One region of the Lysinibacillus sp. NPDC096418 genome, then DNA from elsewhere that is predicted to be linked to it. Evidence: riboswitches for the same ligand, from Rfam matches in the RefSeq annotation. Region 1 holds a riboswitch; each other region holds the start of a gene.
The links. Region 1 has a riboswitch for cobalamin ahead of ACIQZG_RS05810 (hypothetical protein). Riboswitches for the same ligand answer to the same signal wherever they lie in the genome.

Region 1 (4,468 bases):
TCAACTTACGTCACTTCTTCCTGTAATGAATAAAAACATACTGTATCTTAACATATTTCTTCCAAAAAAATATCCCCTCCCTCATTTCCGAGGGAAGGAATATATCTAGCGCAAGCAATATGCCTGTAACTGCTCACGTTTGTCTTTTGTCAGATTAAATTCTTGTTCTAAAAATATCTCCTTTGAGCCATAGCGTATATCCATCTCATTAAATGCTGCTTGTAAATAATCTTCTTTAGCAGACATTAGCGCGTGAAATTGCTGTAATTCTTTATCATTAAAATCCTGTTGAATAACTTGTTTCATACGTTCTACCATTGGGCGGAGATGAATATTGGTATCTAAATAATCCTGCATAATTGTCGCTTCAGGTACATCAAGTGCTAATAAAATCAATGCACCACCAATCCCTGTGCGATCTTTTCCTACTGCACAATGATGAACGAGGCCTAAGTTTTCGGGTTGTTGAATCGTCGCCATTAATTTCTTAAATGAAGCATTATTAAATGGCATCTGTGCATAAAAATCTCGGAACATATCTGAATTGACAACTTTGTAGAAGTTTTGTCGCCCCATTGTTTTTTCAGCATTTGTTGGCATTTCAAAAGCATGATTGCCCTTCGCTGGAATTTGTATATACTTAGTATTAGAAAATTCCGGATTCGGATTACTTTGGGCTTCATGGTCGTCCCGGTAATCAAAAATCGTTTTAATCCCTAACGCTTCAAAACGCTCCTTATCTGCCGCTGTCATCTTACCAAGTGCTGCTGAGCGATAAAACAAGCCTTCCTTTACAAATCGCCCATCTCTTGTCTTATAGCCACCCATATCACGGAAATTATAGACTGCCTCAAACGGAATAACTTTCATGTCAAATTGTCTCATCCATTACGCCTCCTTTGATTTAGCCATTACCTTTACCTCTATTTTATAAAATTAAAAGATAGAATACCAATTTCAGCAGTAAAAAGCCGCCTCATAAAATGAGACGACTTCCTACAACATTTACTTATTGAAATAATTCAGGGTATACAGCTTTTGCTACTAGCTCAACTGCTTCACCAATGCGTGGACCTGGACGAGATAATGTATCTTCATCTAATGAGAATACTTGTTTATTTTGAACAGCTTGTACCGTGTTCCAGCCGTTACGACCTAAAATTCCCCCTACTACATCTTTATCACCTATACTTGGTACTAATATAACTTCAGGGTTTTTCGTAATGATTTCTTCTTCCGAAACTTGTATCCAACCTTTTTGATCGCCAAATACGTTGTTTACTTTAGCTGCATCTAAAATATCTTGTTGGAATGTGTCATCTCCAAGGGTAAAAATGTTAGGTGGTGAACTAACTTCGTAATATACATTTTTTGGTGTTTCCACGTCTTTTACTTTTGCTTCAACAACAGCAATTTTCTCTTTAATCTCTTTGTTTAACTGTTTACCTTTATCTTCAACACCCATTACTTTTGCAAGTTGCTCGATGTCACCGTAAACGTCTTCAAAAGATGTTGCTGATTGAATAACAAACACTTTTACACCAGCATCTTCAAGTACCTTTAGCGCATCTTTTTCACCAACTGTATAAGCAATAACTACATCCGGATTCAAACCTAAAATACGCTCACTGTTAAATACCATCGAATCCGAAACACGCTCAATTTCTAACGCTTCGGCTGGATATGTATCATAATCAGTTGCGCCAACAATCTTATCGCCTACACCTAATGCAAATAATATTTCCGTGTTACTAGGTGCTAATGAAATCACTGTTTCTGGTACGGCATCAAATGCTATTTCTTCACCGCGGTCATCCTTCACTTTATAGCCTAACTCTTCAGTTTGTGCACCTTGTTTTGATGTATCCTCTTTCGCCTTTTCATCTGCTGTGCCACAGCCTACAAGTAAAAATGCAAGCATTAATACTGAAAGCCATTGGAATTTAACTATCTTTTTCAATTTAGACATTCTCCTTTTTCTTTTTCATTGGGTAAGACTTACTTATAAATGGAATTTCTACAATGCCTGCTTGTCGATTCATGTAAACAGCCATAACAAAAAATACGTTGGCTAGTAAACCTAAATAATTAAATAGAATTTCTGGTACTTCTCGTTCCTCAGAAACTTTATGAAGTGAACGATATGACTTTTTTGCCTCGCTACGACATAAGTGTAATGCCGCTGCTGCCTCCGTACCCTGCGGTAAAACAAAGCTTTGAATTTCTTCTTTGACATGGCTCACATAGAAATCATAGCGATTACTTAGCCAAGCTAAATCCTCATCAGTAACCGCTAATTTCCCTCGTACTGATCCATTAACATGATAAGCCATAGGTAAAATTTCAAGCAGGTCTTCTTTTACTACATCCACTTCTTCTTTTTTGACAGCTACAAGCGCCACTCCTACATGAGTTGTTAAGCAGTCGGTACGTATTTCAAAGTCAACAGTTGTTACTTTCTCACGCATAAATGGATAACTGGAATAGCGTGCATCTTTTTTCAAATCTAGACCCTCCCTTCTACTATAAGAATGTTCTTGCTGCTATAAGACCCTATACATTTCGATAAGTTCATTCGCGCATTAATAGTGCGTCTGGAATGCTATATACCAGTAAAAATAGGTATAAAAAAAGCCGCTCCCCTTCGAAAAGGAACGACGAAAATAGCATAATTGATCACGCTCTATAACGCTCAATATGTATTTGCCGTATATCCTCTTATCTTCCGAAGAGTACTTATACGCTCAAATAAAGGTCGGTCTCCTGGCTTGTACAGCTTCACTACAAAGATTATGTAGCGAAATAATAAGAACCTTCCCATCCACTAGAAGCATTTTTCTTCTATCGACAGTGGTTTCTCTCTTATATCTTCTGTACTTACAGTTGCGGAAACAGCTCCGGTTTTTCACCGAATTCCCGATTATGCTAATAGTTAGCACCTTTATTCTGCAAGAATTATTCACTTGTTAAGCAGTTTATCATAAATTAACGCCCTTTAATAGTTGAAAGGTTACGAATACTCACATAACCCAGCACTATTTCCCCTAATCTACAAAATCCCAGTTTTTTCGCACGAAACAACTGCACTACGAACTTAAAATAATCATTAATTTATATTGGATCACCGATTTAGTAGCTCGTGCCTTAAACCTACCGTATACTATATCAATAAAACATTTGCGCCTATAGAAAAACAGCCATCCTCGACATTTAACGAAGGGCTGTCTTGTATTTCCTTTTGTATTTGGTATCCTGCTCTTTCTCAATTAAATCCTGGGCAATATTCAATATCTTTATATCATTTGTTGCATCAAATAAATTTTTTAAGGATACTATGATATCATAACGAATAAGTGTCGGATGTTTTTCATCGACACATGTGTGGAATCGATTCGCTAAACGCGAAACAACTAAATCCCTTTGTACCTGTCCACCTAATCCGATACGCCAAATCGATTGCAGTGTATGTCTTGCCGTAACAGTGTTTTCATCATAAGTTACAGCCCAAATTTTCATAAAGTCTTCTAATACCCGTTCTTCTGGATCACTTTTTGCCGCAAGTGCACATAAAAGCTGTGCTGACTGTGCGCGTACATGCCCATTTTTATATGTAAGTGCCTTGATAAGCTGTTCCCAGACCGAATACGTCCAATCTACAGGTTCTTTTACAATTTTCATTAACTCTTCAAAAGTTTCATATTGAATATCACGGTCATGCTCTGTTAAATTACTAAAAAGTTGTAATATATCTTTTTCCATTATCCATCCCTACCTTTATTTCTTTCAGAACGCCATAATTTCGTAAAAAATTTATGTTACACTTAATAAATCATCAATTTTTTAAAATTTTATAAGCAGGTGAGTTTTTTGAATAAAACAATTTCAAGAAAAACATTGTTCCTAACACTTGTCATTATCGGTTTAATTATTGCGGGATACTTCATTGTACCTGTCTCGGTTCCCATTATTTTAGCCGGAATTACCGCCTTTTTGTTAGAGCCTATTGTCATGTTTTTCAAACGTAAATGGAAAATGTCACGAAAAATAGCTGTCGCTGTTATTTATATAGTAAGTGCCGCATTTATTGCTGTTATGTGTTACTTTACTATTACACAATTAATGTCGCAAATTATTTCCATTTCTAAACAAGCACCTTATTATATTTCAAAGCTAACTGATATGTGGCTACAGATGCAGGGGCAAATTTCCCAATATACCGAAAACTTCCCAACCGAGGTTCGAACTTCACTACAAAATACTACATTGGATTTCATCAAAAAGGTAGAAGAATCCTTTTTAACCTTCTTCAATTATAGCAAAGTTACGAGCTTACTTTCAGATATACCTAGTCTTTTTATTAGCCTTCTTGTTTATATGATTGCCTTATTTTTATTTATGCTCGATATTCCTAAAATAAAACGCAATGTATACAAATATTTAAAACCAGAAACTGCAAACAAGATGAAGA
Region 2 (4,468 bases), on a different contig from region 1:
CAAAGTAAAGTTCGCTCATATGATACCCCCTCCATAGATGACGAATAATATGGCAATGCCAGCAATGCCAAGCCAGTTTTTCTTGTTATAAGCAGCAGTTTCCTGCCAGTAAACAGGTTCACCCCCACGTGCCTGCATCGCATTATTTAATTCACGACTACGCTGGAACATTTCCGAAAATAATGCCGCAATTAGCATTGATGCAGAGCGCAGCCACTGCATAGGCGAATGGTAGCCGAGTCTTGCTTGTTGGGCAAGGTGAATTTTTTGCATACTTTCTAAGAAAATGAAAATAAAGCGATACGTTAGCTCCACTAGTTCTACAAATAACACGGGTAGACGCCACAGTCGTAGCACGTAACAAATCGACTGTACTGATGTTGTTAAAATTAAAAAATAAAGGCAGCTAATACTACCAAGTACAATGAAAAATAGCTCCTGTGCCATCGAAATACTTAATGTACCGATAAAGATTGTCCATGCACCCAGTTGGAGATTCCAGATATGTGAAGGTAAAACACTTGAAGTAGGGGCAAACGAAACCAAAATTGTCACTAGACTCGTGAGTAGAAAAAATCCTGGAAGTAGTAGAAGTTTTAGATAATACGTAAAAGGGATTTTTGCGCCAAAAATGATAAAAGCACTCATTACAATAAATGTAATGAGTGAAATATGTTCATCTCGAAATATAAGCGACAGTAGTAGTAATCCAAGTGAAAACGTCATCTTTTCTAGTGGATGGACGGACGCTAAATTATTCATGTAAGCATATTTGTCAATGAGTAGCATTGTTGTTAACCTTCTTTATGTTTGCCACGCATGAAACCGATGAAATAGCCGATAAAACCAGCACCGATTGCAGCTTGTAGCACAAATAATAAACTCTCAATTTCACCACTTGGTGGCTCCCAAATACTTTCAAACCATGGCTCATACTCTGCGTTAATCTCACCAATTGCTTCTTCGGCCTCTCCATCAGCACCACCGAATTCAGCGCCTTTTTGTACTAAGAGGGGAATGATGGCAAGTAGCACGACAATGGCTAGTAACAGTAAATTCTTTTTCATCTTAATGTGCCTCCTTTGTAGAGAATACACGTAATGCTTTTAATTCGCTGACATTGTATTTTTTTAAGAAGTTCATGACAATCACCGTTAAAATCCCTTCGCTAATTGCAAGTGGAATTTGTGTTAAGGCGAAGATCCCAGAGAACTTCGTGAATGAAGCCATAAAACCACCAACTTCAGATGGGAATGCAAGTGCAAGTTGAACAGATGTCACGACATATGTACCTAAATCACCAAGCATTGCTGCAAAAAATACTGCTAGTGAGAATGAAAAGCCAATTTGTTGTGCCCCTTTAAAGACAAAATAGACGATAAATGGTCCGACAACTGCCATTGAGAAGACGTTTGCCCCTAATGTTGTTAACCCACCATGGGCTAAAAGTAAAGATTGGAATAATAATACGATTGTACCGATTACGCTCATCGCTAATGGTCCGAACAAAACGGTACCAAGGCCAACACCTGTTGGATGCGAACAACTGCCTGTTACTGAAGGGATTTTTAGAGCTGACAAGACAAATGCAAAGGCACCTGAAAGCCCCAACATCATTTTAGTTTCCGGATTCTCATCTATCGTTTTGCGAATAGAACGTAATCCTAAAATAATAAATGGAATGGATACAACCCACCAGAAAATTGCCCATTCAAGTGGCAAAAATCCTTCCATAATGTGCATAGCAAATGCACGATCTGGCACCATGATAAATGCTAATAAGAAATAACTAAGCTTCCAAAATGAAAATTTCAACATTCTTCCTCCTTTTGTTTTTTAGATTCATCACCAAAATTTGGGTTTGATTTCCGTTCCGCCTGGGCGCTTTCCGGGGGGCGCCCGATAAGCCGCGTCGGGGCAACAGGATGTTGGTCACAGGATGTGACGTTTTTAGCCTTTGTTCCCCTACAAGCCTCGCTCCTGGGTCACATCTAGGACGCTAATCCCCCAGGAGTCGCCCAGCCTCCACTACAATCAAAAGCATTCTAGTAGTGTTATGCTCTTTAAACAAATGCCAACTCATATTTTTGATGATGACCTTTTAGTGTGTGCAATAAAAAAGCACTTCTCCTTTTTGGAAAAGTGCATAGCAGAAAAAAGCAAATGAAAAAACGATTTGCTAAGCCGCACACCTATCCGCGTAGGTTGAAACTTGTCACGTATTTTTTGGCAGGTCTCCTGGCTTTAGTTCATCATTTTATAGGTCTTCCCATCCGTTGGACAGTGACGTATCTATAAAACTCCCTAGTACAGTGGCGGGACCGCGCCGGACTTGAACCGGCTTCCCTTTTAAGCAAGATGCAAGCACCTTACACCAAAAAATGTTATTGTTGTGAGTTTTCACGACACAGTGTAACACGGCTCAATGAAAATAATCTATCTCTTTTTGGAAAAATTTTTATTTTCAGTAATTTAAGTGTAGAAAATTCTGATATATTAAAGCGAAGTTAGGTGTTATTGCAGGAAATATTTGTAGAAATTTAATGGAGATTGCAAAAAATTTAAAAAAGAAGTCTTGAAATTTAATAATTATGAGCTATGATAGAAACAGTTTTTCATTATATTTTAAAAAACTAGAAAATTAATATAAATAAATCTATTAAGTGCTCGAAACTGTTCGAGATAATAGGGAAATCGGTGCAAATCCGGTACAGCCCCCGCTACTGTAATAGCTGATGAAATCGCAAATGCCACTGGTGCAAACTTGGGAAGGTGCGAAAGTAAAATGAAGCTTAAGTCAGGAAACCTGCTTAATTGATGGCACGCAAACTTTTCGGAGGGAGAAGTTGAAGCGAGGGCGGGTATCTATATATATATCTGTGTTCATTTGGCTTCAATAAACCTTTACTCTTCGTTATGAGTGAAGGTTTTTTCTTTTTCTTAAAAGTAATGAGGGGAGAATTACTTTGACAACTTGGAATTTAGAAGGCATGAAAACACATCTTTTTATATGCAATGGCAGCAGTTGCATGAAAAAAGATGGCGAAGATATTACGCAGGTGATTCGTGATGAAATTCAGACACTTGCCCTTGATAAAGAAATACATACGACTAGAACACGTTGTAATGGGAGATGTAAGGATGCATGTGTAGTTATTGCATATCCGCAAGGGAATTGGTACCGTGTGCCAACGACTGAGCATGCAAGAGCGCTTGTGCAAGATTTACATCATGAATCTTTACATAGTGAGCATGTATTTACACTTAATGAAGGTTCATTACGACGAACAGCACAAACGACGGCTATTAAAGGGATTGAAAAAGTGAAAGAGGGGTAATTGGACCGTGCAAAAAGGGAAAATTTTCGTTGTTGGCTTTGGCCCTGGCGATTTCAAACATATTACAACGCGTGCAGTTGAGGCACTGCAACAAAGTGAATTTATCATCGGCTATAAAACATATGTAGAATTGATTGAAGATTTAGTTAGTGCGAAATCAATTGTTAGTACGGGCATGACTGAAGAAGTATCCCGTGCGCAAGAAGCAGTTCGTCAGGCAGAAGCCGGAAATATTGTGTCGGTCATTTCTAGTGGTGACTCCGGTGTATACGGAATGGCAGGGCTTGTTTATGAAGTGCTAATCGAACTTGGTTGGACAGAGGCGACAGGTATCGAAGTGGAGATCGTACCTGGTATTTCCGCTATTAACTCTTGTGCGAGTTTACTAGGCGCTCCGATAATGCACGACTCATGCACAATTAGCTTAAGTGACCATTTAACACCGTGGAATTTAATTGCAAAACGTGTTGAAGCAGCAGCATTGGCGGATTTTGTTATCGCACTTTACAACCCGAAAAGTGGAAGACGTACGCGCCAAATTGTTGAAGCACAGCGTATTTTACTAGAGTATCGTTCGCCAGATACACCGGTTGGACTTGTAAAAAGTGCCTACCGAGACCGTCAGGAAGTGACGATGACAACCTTATCAGAAATGCTTAATCATGATATTGGAATGCTGACAACGGTTATTATTGGGAACTCTTCAACGTTCTTCTATGACAATAAAATGATTACACCAAGGGGCTACCAACGTAAATATACGCTTGGTGAAGAGAAACAACCATTACGTCCACATCAGCGCTTAAAAGAAGAAGCTGAACCATGGGCGATGAATCAAGAAACAGGTGCAGCGCGTACTGATTTTGCTGCAGATCCAAATGCGGGGCGAGTGACGCCAATAACAGCAGCCCCTCCAGTGAAAAAAAAAACAACGCTTGAGATGGCAACAGCTGCTCTAGCAATGGTGAAGGGGACTAGTGCGGTTAACGTAACGCCAAAACTAGTCCACCAAAAAATAGAGTCGATTTTTGAGCTTGCAGTAAGTCCAGGGGTAGCTAATAAATTTTTCACGCCTGCACAAATGATGATGTTAGCTGAGGTAGTTGGAGAAGAGGGTTCAATGGAGTACA
Region 3 (4,468 bases), on a different contig from region 1:
AGTTGTTGAAGGGTTTCTAACCTTACCAAAAGATGAACAAGACTATGTACTAGTTCTACATGGTGGTGTAATTCGTGCATTATTAGTTCGTTTTGCACCAGAGGAAAAAACTTTTTGGTCATACGATGTACCACATCATGTAATGTTTACATTAACCTTCTCACAAGAAGCTTGGAAGGAGGGGGCGAGATGCATGTCTTTATCGGTGGCGCCTATAACGGGAAAACCGACTATGTAATGAGAAAGCTTGAAGGCCAAGATGTTTTTCTCGCAGATGGCTTTATACCAGAAAACATCCCATCTTACAAAGTGTTGGTAATAAAAAACTTAGACAAATGGCTCATAACACAAAACTTAGAAGACGATGAGGTACTTGTCGCAAATGTTTTAACACGACTAAAGGCTCTTGAAGAAAAATGTACGCTGTATATAATTGTGACGGATATGGGACGTGGCGTTGTACCAATGGAAAAACAAGCGAGGATGCTACGTGATACGTGTGGTCGGTTGTACCAGGCGTTATTTGCGGAAGCAAAGCAAGTGGTTCGTATTTGGTATGGTATCGGCGAGACTATAAAATAGATAGAAAAGAGGAAATGGATATGGATAGACAAAAATTAACGAACTTGACGCTAACAGCTATGATAGCAGCAATTTGTGCTATTGGCGCAGTCATTAAAGTACCATCTTTTGTATCAACTGCGGCACTAGACTCTGCACCTGCTTTTTTAAGTGTAGCGTTCTTATCACCTATGTTAGCGGGCGTTGCGGGTATGATAGGTCATTTTATTACAGCACTAACATCAGGATTCCCACTTGGGCCTTTGCATCTTATTATTGCAGCGGAAATGTTTGTAGTAGTTTGGCTATTTGGTATTATGCATAAAAAAGGATTGAACTTTTGGAAATGGCCAGTAGCACTTATTTTAAATGGGATCATTGCCCCACTGCCATTTTACTTCATCATTAGCCCGGCATTTTTCTGGGGGGCATTACCCGGTCTGTTCATGGCAACACTTATTAACTTAGTGATTGTCGCTGTAGTGATGCCAGTTATTTCGAAAGTGTTTGTACGAAAAGAAGGGCGGGCACATTGAGAAATGCTGTGAAAATTGGTGGGTTGATTGCAACAACAGATAATGCCGCGGCCATTGGTGAAAAACCACAAGATATTGTGAGTGCGTCTGACAAATTGACTGCGTATTTAACTGCGCGTGTTACATTTTTAGAGCAACTTGCTGCAAATGCTATTCCTACACATATTTTACTTGCGAATTTTTCAGGAGATGATGCATGGAATCGCTACGTGGCAGGGATTGAACAGGTATTTGATGAAATAGGTCTTGTGCGTCCACGTGTAGATGGTTCCTCTGAGTCAAATATGCCGACATTGCAATCCGGCTTATCGATTACGATGCTTGGTGAGGTACAAAAGCGTACCGAATATGAACATAATAAACTTATTTGGTACACATATGGGCTACCCCTTGTCGGTAATGAGGTGCTAGAGCAGCCTGAAAATGTTGCCCAGTTGCAACCAATTTTTGACGCTTGGCAAGAGGAAATTGTGCAGCAAGTTTGGCCAGTTGGATCCAAAGGACTTCAAGTTGAGTTTTCACGATTATTTGGTGATAATAAAGTAGAGTGCTCACTAGATATTACCAAAACAGCAGGCCCATGTACTGTCATATTACTTGGGGTACACTCGGGAAAAGAAGAACAGGCACAAAATATTTTCACTAGAAATTTTGAAAAATTGTGTATAACTGAGGGTTCCTAGACCATTGACGAACAAAAGTAGAGGCTTGTAAGTTTCAAAGTGCGAATCTTCTATTTGAAAAACCAAACACAGTATGTAAGATTTGTTTAGGAATTTAAACATAATATATAGTATTTTGAACAAGCGGTACCATTATGGTTTAATAGGGAATTCGGAAATAGAGTCATCTAAAGCCGGAGCTGTCCCCGCAACTGTGAGTGTTGACAAATGATCAAAAAGCCACTGTGAAAAACGGGAAGGCAATCATTTGGCTAAAGGCACGAGCCAGGAGACCTGCCGTTACGTTCAAGAAAACAACACATCTTCGGGGATTGAGAGGTGGAGGCGAGAGATCTGTCCACTTCCATTTCCGATTTTTATGCGACCATACAACCGCTACAGGTTGTGTGGTCGCTTTTTTGATGTTGAGGATGGCCATGATTACGTGCATTTATAACCTACTGACCGTTGCCATCAAATAAGCTATGAATGTCCATTTGATGGCTATCTTAAGGATCCATAAAAGTGGAAGTAAGCTGAGGAGGACGTGGATCTTGGTGAAAATAGATTTTTAAATATTTTAATAATTTAACCTAATTTTAACCTTCGTAGTTTAATATGTGGATGAAATATTAGTAAAGATAATTACGGAGGAGAGAAACATGGTGAAAAAAAAGCTATTTATTTCTACAGTAGCAGCGGTAGTAGCTGCAACATGTGTTGTACCTACAGGAATGGACATAGTAGCGGAGGCAGCAACGCCAAAATTTTCGGATGTGTTGGAGAGTAATAGTCATTATGCAGCCATTATGGACTTAGCAAGCCGTGGCATTATTAAAGGCTACGCGGACGGAACTTTTGCACCTGAAAAGCAAGTGACACGTGGACAAGCTGCCAAAATGATCGTAGGAATTTTAGGATTAGATACAGGAAATGTCGCTAATGCTGGATTTCGAGATGTATCGCCACAAAATGAATATGCAGGGGCAATTGCTACACTCAAACAGGCAGGCATAATAGATGGATATGCTGATGGCACTTTCCGTCCGAATGAATCGATTAAGCGCAATCATATGGCGAAAATAATTACACGTGCACTTAGTCTAGAAGGTTCTGCATCTGTAGAATTACCATTTACAGATCTACACAGTGACTATAAAGAGGCGATTAGTACATTGTTTGAATATGGCATTACAACAGGTACAACAGCGACGACGTTTGGTGGAGAGAATTTTGTGGCAAGGGGGCAACTGGCTTCATTTATCGTCAGAGCTGAAAGGGCAGTGCAGGCAATTCAATCAGATCAACCCGAAAAGGAGAAGGCAAGCGCTGAAATAGTATTAGAGACTTTGACGATAGAAGAAATCAAAAAAGACAAAGTGAAAGCCGAAGATCAGGAATGGACAATTGGTGCAAATGTTCAAGCAATGCTAAATGAAAGAAATGCTGCTGCATTAGAAGGTGCACGTATTGACGTGATCTTTGTAGAAGGCGAAATTGCAGATCTAGTATTTATTGAATTGAATACATCTGGGCAACAAGGCGCCAATATTACATTAGATGGTGGTAATTCAATATTTACTGGCAACATTACAGTCAATGCAGATTTTGTTGAACTGAAAAATATGATCATCACTGAAAATGTTGTGTTGACAGATCGAGCAAAAACAAATGTCGCAATCAATCAGGTAGAGGTAAAAGGTGAGTTGATTATCCAAGAGAGAGCTCCTATCGTCACAGCTTCACTTACAAATGTAGCAACACAGTTTTTTGTAACAGAAGAGGGGGGAGGGCTAACTCTGAGCGTTCATAGTAGTGTGCTAGGAAGAGTATCAGCTGCTGGATCAGCAACTATCAACTCGGATGGATCAATACCATATGCAGTTATTTTTCCTACTATCCAGATTATAATTAATGCACCTCGTGTAGGTGTAGCAGATTTCTATCTAGGGCAAAGTACTGAAGTATCGGGAACAGCAATGATTGATAATTTGATACTTCGGTCTCCTGAAGACCTACAAAAGTTGTTCCTTCAGTTGCTTAATCAACAGCAGGGATTGTTAATGGAACAGCAAGTGTTTTTGGAACGGTCACAACAGCAAGGACTGTTGTCTAACTCTACGCAACAGCAAATGCAAACCACAATGAATGAATTAAAGAAAAAACTAGAACAAATAAAGCAACAACAAGAGCAGGCAAACCAACAGGGAGCTCAACAAGGTGATAGCGAAATGAAACCAAATGTAATTATTGGAGGTTCTTTAAGCATAGGCAATCTACTCGTAGGTACTCCTCAAGCTAATATTAGCCTACAGCCATCAGTGAGGATTACGAATGTTAGAGCTACGGTTCCTCTAGAACAATTACGCAGGATGATTGGTGCTCAACCTGGACAAATAACGAATTTTATAACAGCTGCTAATACACAAGTACCTTATAATACCCCATCATCCAATAGTTCAACAGATAACGGTTCTAGTAGCGATAGTAGCTCTGGAAGTAGCACTGATACGGGCCTTACTAACACGGATTTAATTCGTCTACAACAGGCAATTGTAGAGGCGAAATCAGGGTTAGTGGAGGTTTCAGTAGACGGATCAACAATTGCAATTCATCGCCAATGGACGACAGCAGAAGTGAAAGCAAAGTTTAGTGAAGTACTAGAAGAAGCAGAGCGTACTGCCGCTAAAGTAAATGTAACCAATTCAG

Region 2: it holds a riboswitch for cobalamin, as region 1 does, so the genes downstream of both, ACIQZG_RS14195 (energy-coupling factor ABC transporter permease) here and ACIQZG_RS05810 (hypothetical protein) in region 1, are expected to answer to the same signal.
Region 3: it holds a riboswitch for cobalamin, as region 1 does, so the genes downstream of both, ACIQZG_RS21970 (S-layer homology domain-containing protein) here and ACIQZG_RS05810 (hypothetical protein) in region 1, are expected to answer to the same signal.

The regions. Positions count from the first base shown of each region.
Region 1 covers NZ_JBIWEY010000004.1:44,085-48,552, forward strand. Annotated here, with positions in the region: gene ACIQZG_RS05800 (tyrosine-protein phosphatase) at 106-885, opposite strand; gene ACIQZG_RS05805 (ABC transporter substrate-binding protein) at 1,010-1,960, opposite strand; gene ACIQZG_RS05810 (hypothetical protein) at 1,962-2,504, opposite strand; cobalamin riboswitch at 2,737-2,958, opposite strand; gene ACIQZG_RS05815 (hypothetical protein) at 3,211-3,759, opposite strand; gene ytvI (sporulation integral membrane protein YtvI) at 3,859-4,468, shown strand, end outside.
Region 2 covers NZ_JBIWEY010000018.1:41,363-45,830, reverse strand. Annotated here, with positions in the region: gene ACIQZG_RS14210 (energy-coupling factor ABC transporter ATP-binding protein) at 1-19, opposite strand, end outside; gene cbiQ (cobalt ECF transporter T component CbiQ) at 16-789, opposite strand; gene ACIQZG_RS14200 (energy-coupling factor ABC transporter substrate-binding protein) at 795-1,067, opposite strand; gene ACIQZG_RS14195 (energy-coupling factor ABC transporter permease) at 1,069-1,818, opposite strand; cobalamin riboswitch at 2,212-2,394, opposite strand; cobalamin riboswitch at 2,645-2,828, shown strand; gene ACIQZG_RS14190 ((2Fe-2S) ferredoxin domain-containing protein) at 2,967-3,338, shown strand; gene cobJ (precorrin-3B C(17)-methyltransferase) at 3,346-4,468, shown strand, end outside.
Region 3 covers NZ_JBIWEY010000044.1:30,576-35,043, forward strand. Annotated here, with positions in the region: gene ACIQZG_RS21950 (histidine phosphatase family protein) at 1-238, shown strand, start outside; gene ACIQZG_RS21955 (bifunctional adenosylcobinamide kinase/adenosylcobinamide-phosphate guanylyltransferase) at 190-582, shown strand; gene ACIQZG_RS21960 (ECF transporter S component) at 603-1,097, shown strand; gene ACIQZG_RS21965 (hypothetical protein) at 1,094-1,780, shown strand; cobalamin riboswitch at 1,888-2,075, shown strand; gene ACIQZG_RS21970 (S-layer homology domain-containing protein) at 2,422-4,468, shown strand, end outside.